Regions from separate parts of the Mesorhizobium sp. LCM 4576 genome, predicted to be linked through region 2. Evidence: riboswitches for the same ligand, from Rfam matches in the RefSeq annotation. Region 2 holds a riboswitch; the other holds the start of a gene.

Region 1 (2,488 bases), on a different contig from region 2:
GCCGATCGCAATGCGCCTTCAGCGCCTCGCCACGCTCATAGATCCGGATCGACTGGTCGAGCGGAACATCGCCGCGCTCCAGATCATCGACGATCTTCTCCAGCGCGTCGAGCGCCTGTTCGAAGCTCATCGCCTTGACGTCCTCATTGCCTTCCACTGCCATACCCTATCCCTTCATCAGCCGCCCGACATGGGCGGCGACTGAAAATGCCAGTCCCTGCAGATCGTAGCCGCCTTCCAGCAGGCTGACGAGCCTGTTGGAGCTGTGGCGCCCGGCGCGCTCCATCAGCTTGCCGGTCGCCCAGTCGAAATCGTCCTCGGTCAGGTTGATCTCGGCCAGCGGATCGCGGTGGTGCGCGTCGAAGCCGGCGGAAATGATGATCAGGTCCGGCGCGAACGCATCGATGGACGGCAGCACGCGCGACAGGAAGGCGTCTCGAAACAGGTCGCTGCCGGTCTGCGGCGCGAGCGGCGCGTTGACGATGTTGCCGGCGCCGGTTTCGCTCTTCGCGCCGGTGCCCGGGTAAAGCGGCATCTGATGCGTCGAGCAATAAAGCACAGACGGATCGTCCCAAAAAATGTCCTGCGTGCCGTTGCCGTGATGGACATCCCAGTCGACGATGGCGACGCGCTCGGCCTGATGTTTCTTCTGCGCATAGCGGGCGGCGATGGCGGCCGTGTTGAACAGGCAGAAGCCCATCGCCGTGGTCTTTTCGGCGTGATGTCCCGGCGGGCGGGCGGCGACGAACACATTGGCGGCACGGCCCTCGAAGACATCGTCGACGGRGGCATTGGCCGCCCCGATCGCCGTCACCGCCGCCTGCCAGCTCTTCGGGCTGGCACTGGTGTCGGCGTCGATCGAGACGATGCCGGTCTCAGGGATTGCCGCGCGGACGCGTTCGACGAATTGCTCGGGATGCGCGTAAAGGATCGTTTTCTCGTCGCCTTCGGGCGCTTTGACGCGGTCGAGCGCCGAAAAGGCATCGTCGTCCAGCACACGCTCGATGGCGCGCAGCCGGTCGGGCCGCTCGGGGTGGCCGGGCGGCGTGAGGTGTTCGAGGAAGATCGGGTGCGTGTAGAGACGGGTGGCCATGGCGCCTAATCTAGGCACCCGCGGCCGTAATGACCATGTTTGAAACGCCGAATGGCTGGGGAAATTGCGCCAGCCGATGTCGTCCGCGCCATTGGCGGGCGCCGAACTTTGCGGTAAGGTCACTTCGCTGCCTGGTGCCCGTGACGCGGGAGAATCGGGAACACGGTTGAACTCCGTGGCGTGCCCAACGCTGTGAGGGGGACCGCGCCGGCAAACGCCACTGTCCATGACGGGAAGGCGCCGGAGCGGGACGATCCCGAGCCAGAAGACCGGCCCGGCAGACATGGTCATCCGCTTGGTCAGGCGGATGACTGCTTGTCGCAAGGGGAAATGCGATGACGGCAGCAGCGATCGCCGCGAGCGGCGACGATTTTGACCAATTGGCGCGCGACGCGGTCTATCGTGCGATGTTCACCAGGCGTGACGTGCGCAGCTATTTTGTCCCCGACGATCTCGATGACAGCGTGCTGGCGCGGCTCATCACCGCCGCTCATCACGCGCCGTCGGTCGGCTACATGCAGCCGTGGAATTTCATCGTTATCCGCGACCAGACAAGGCGGCGGCAGGTCCGCGACTTGTTCCTCGCCGCGCGCGAACAGGAACTGCCGGRGATCGAGGCGGAACGGCAGGCGCTGTACCGCAAGCTTAAGCTCGAAGGCATCTGCGAAAGCGCGCTCAATCTCTGCATCACCTGCGACCGGCAGCGATCGAAGGACTCGCCGCTCGGGCGCTGGCACAATCCGGAGATGGACCTCTACAGCACCGTCTGCGCGGTGCAGAATTTCTGGCTGGCGGCACGCGCGGAAGGCGTGGGCGTCGGRTGGGTGAGCATCATCGAAACGGAGGCGCTGAAGCGGCTTCTGTCGATCCCGGAGCATGTCACGCCGATCGCCTATCTGTGCGTCGGCCGCGTCTCGGCCTTCGCACCGAAACCGGACCTCGAAGCGCATGGCTGGGGCAGGCGCCTGTCGCTGCCCGAGCTGGTGATGAGCGAGACGTTTTGRGGCGCCGGAGAAGCGCCACTCAAATCGGCGATTGCGAGACTTAGCGGCCCGCCAAAGCCGTGATCAAGCGGCCCGGGGCGTGTCCCAGCGCGATCCACCGCCGAAGGAGCCCAGCGCCTTGTCGCGCAGTTCCCTGAATTTGGACGAGGCCTCGGCAAGCCGCGTGTCCCATTCGGGATTGGGCACCTGACCTTCGATGGCTTCGAAATAGACCTGCATCAAGGACGCGATGGCGAACGGCTCGATGAAGGCTGCCTTGAAGGCCCAGGCAAAGACGATCGCAAGCACGAAGGCCCAGCCGGCCAATTGTCCGGGCATGACCCACAGGATGGCGGCGGCAGGCGCCAGCATCAGCAGGAAGATGACGAAGGACACGCCCCACATGATCACC
Region 2 (3,027 bases):
CGCGGTCTCAAAACGCTTCCGGATGCATGGCCCTGGCGATCTTGCCGATCGCCTCGATATTGGCGGGCCCCGGCGTCAGCTCGGCGTAGCGGAGCGCCACGAAGCGCTCGTTCCTGACCGCGTCGGTCTCCTTCATTGCCGGATGCGCTTTGAGGAAATCGAGCAGTTTCCTGTAGCCGCCGCCATCCTGGTAATCGAGCAGGATGAGGAACTGCGGATTGCGCGAGGCGACCGTCTCCCAGTCGGTGTTGCCCCAGCTCGTCGCCATGTCTGCCATGATGTTCTCACCGCCCGCGGCAGCGATCATGGCGTCGGGAATGGCGAATTTGCCGGCGGTGAAGGGCTTGTCCTCGCCGGAATCGTAGAGGAAGACGCGCGTGCCCTTGGCGTTGCCCACTTTCGCGGTGATGCCGGCGAGCTCGGCCTTCCAGCCGTGGACCAGCTTTTCGGCCTCCGCCTCCTTGCCGAAGATCTTGCCGAGCTTCTCGACGTCGCCATAGAGCAGGTCCATCGAGGCGGCGGGACGGTTCTTGTCGAGATGGACACAGCTCTCGGTCAGCACCAGCGTCTTGATGCCGTGCGGAGCGAGCGTGTCGGGCGTCACCTCGCCGCCCGGCTTCATGCCGTAATACCAGCCGGCGAAGAAGAAATCGGGCTGCACGGCGACGAGGTTCTCGAGCGTCGGATATTTCGGCGCCAGCTCGGGGATGGCGCCCTGCTCGGCCTTGAACTCGGGCCCGACCTTGTACCAGCCGGTGATGCCGGTGAGCCCGACGATGGACGGCTGCAGCTTAAGCGCGAAAGCCATCTCAGCCATGTTGAGATCCTGGATGACGGCGCGCTTCGGCGGCGCGTCGAAGGTAAGCGGCTTGCCGCAACTGTCGACGGTGACCGGGAAGGCGAAGGCGGCCGAGGCGACAAGCGAGAAGGCAAACGACAAAGCGAGGCGTTTCACGGGGCATGCTCCTTGTTTGTGTTGGGCAGGTTCAGGATGGCGAGGAAGCGCGCGTGGGCAGCTCGAAGACGGTGAGCTCGCGGTCCTCGGTCGGGTGCCGCAGGCGCAGCACATCGATGCCGAACACCTCGCGGATGAGCGGCTGCGCCAGCGCGTCGCGTGGCGGCGCCAGCGCGCGCAGCCGGGCGTTGCTCATCACTGCGACGCTCGTGGCGAAGGGCGCTACGAGGGCCAGATCGTGCAGCACGGCGACCACGGTCATGTTGAATGCGGCGACCAGCTCGAGCAGCTCGCCGCGGGCGCGCGGATCCAGGTGGTTGGTCGGTTCGTCGAGAAACAGGATTTTCGGCTCCTGGGCGATGGCGCGGGCGAGTTGTGCGCGCTGGCGTTCGCCACCGGAGAGCGAACCGATGCTGCGCGCGAGTAACGGCAATAGCCCGGTCCGGCGCAGCGCTTCGACGACGATGTCGCGATCGTTGTGCCGGCGCCTCAGGCCGGCATGCGGGACGCGGCCGAGCTCGACATAGTCGATCAGCGCCAGCCGTGGATCCGGCTGGTCCGTCTGGCCGACGACGGCAATGCTCAGCGCCCGCTCGGCCGCGGTGATCCTGTCCAGCCGGCGTCCGGCAAGGCGAACCTCGCCGGCGCTCGGCCGGAGCGCGCCGCATAGCATGCGCAGCAGCGTCGTCTTGCCGGCGCCGTTGGGGCCGATGATCGCGAGCCGCTCACCCGCCGCCAGCGACAGGCCGACATCCTCGACCAGCGTCCGGCCGTTTGCCATGGCACGAAGAGCGCGGGCTTCAAGCAGGGGCGCGCTCACCGGACCTGCTCCCTGCCCCCGGCCGGGATGCGCGCCAGTATCTTGCCGGCGAGCCTTGCCGGGCGCTGGTCGGAACTGCACCAGCCATCGGCCAACGAGGCATAGAGTCTGGCAAACTSGACTAGCGCGCCGGCATCGGTGCCGCTGTCGATCGAGCCGAAGAGATAGCTGGYCTTGCCTTGCGCGTTGAAGGCGACGGTCAGTGGTCGCGAACAGCCGGCCATGCAGTCGACGGTCTCGACAGCAAAAGACGACGCCAAAGTCCCGGCAAGCCTGGAGCGCAGTTCGGCGCACAGATCCTCGCCGGACCTCAGCCTGGTCACGGTGTCGCGGCATAGCGAACAGACGATGATACGATGGTATGCGGTGTCCAGCATTTCCGTCACTTCCCAAAATGGCGACGGAAGGATGCCGGACGAGTCGRCCGAAAGGCCGGTGCCCGCGTCTCCTCCCGGCACACCCCGTCCGGTCAACTCGTGTCGATGGCAGGTCTCCTGGCTCGCGGGTCGTTGCGCCATCCGCCTTCCCAGCCTTGCCGGCCAGTGGCGTTTCGGATGGAGCTCGCCGCTCACAGTTGCGGGGGCAGCCACGGCCTCGACCCGGATAGGCCTCACCGTGTTCCCTTTTCACCCCTCGCCTTGCGGTTCGGGGACCATGACGTAACGATCGTAGGTAGTCCGGCCGCGAGTCGCAACGGGCTTCCGCGCAACCTTGTCACCGTTCGAAGCGACCTGCCTGAAAAGATGCATTTCCGATTGATATGTAATAACGTTACATACAGCTGGCGGAGGCGCTTTTGTCAACCCCCTTCTCCAGCCGTCGCGACCAACATCGGAGAATTTTCAGAAACCGTTCGGGTTTCGAACATGGGCACAGCGTCGAGACGGCTGAAGAGCTCCAGCGGGGTGGAACGTCAGGATTTCCTGGTACACCTCTTATCCGTCTCGGCGCTGCGCGCCGATCAGCCTTCTCCCCCGTGAGCCCGCAAGGGGAGACGGGAAAGAGAGCTAAAGCTCCAAATTCCAGGTCTGGCCGACCAAGTCCTTGCCGAAGGAATGATGGCGTTCCTCGTCGACCAGCTTGAAGCCCGCGGCCTGGTAAATGCGGCGGGCCGAGCCAAGAATGTCGTTGGTCCACAGCGTCAGCGTCTTGTAGCCCTTGGCTCGAGCAAAGGTGATGCATTCGTCGACGAGCCGCCGGCCAATACCAAGGCCGCGCGCCGACGGTTCGACATAGAGCAGCCTGAGCTTCG

The links. A riboswitch is a leader RNA that binds a small molecule or an ion and turns the genes downstream of it on or off. The one in region 2 is predicted to bind cobalamin.
Region 1: it holds a riboswitch for cobalamin, as region 2 does, so the genes downstream of both, bluB (5,6-dimethylbenzimidazole synthase) here and LCM4576_RS23990 (DUF1636 family protein) in region 2, are expected to answer to the same signal.

What each region holds. Positions count from the first base shown of each region.
Region 1 covers NZ_MDDT01000057.1:234,045-236,532, reverse strand. The annotation lists gene LCM4576_RS26905 (exodeoxyribonuclease VII small subunit) at 1-163, opposite strand, end outside; gene LCM4576_RS26900 (histone deacetylase family protein) at 167-1,093, opposite strand; cobalamin riboswitch at 1,209-1,386, shown strand; gene bluB (5,6-dimethylbenzimidazole synthase) at 1,429-2,160, shown strand; gene LCM4576_RS26890 (hypothetical protein) at 2,161-2,488, opposite strand, start outside.
Region 2 covers NZ_MDDT01000047.1:14,442-17,468, forward strand. The annotation lists gene LCM4576_RS23980 (ABC transporter substrate-binding protein) at 8-955, opposite strand; gene LCM4576_RS23985 (ABC transporter ATP-binding protein) at 987-1,775, opposite strand; gene LCM4576_RS23990 (DUF1636 family protein) at 1,772-2,152, opposite strand; cobalamin riboswitch at 2,242-2,447, opposite strand; gene LCM4576_RS23995 (helix-turn-helix domain-containing GNAT family N-acetyltransferase) at 2,783-3,027, opposite strand, start outside.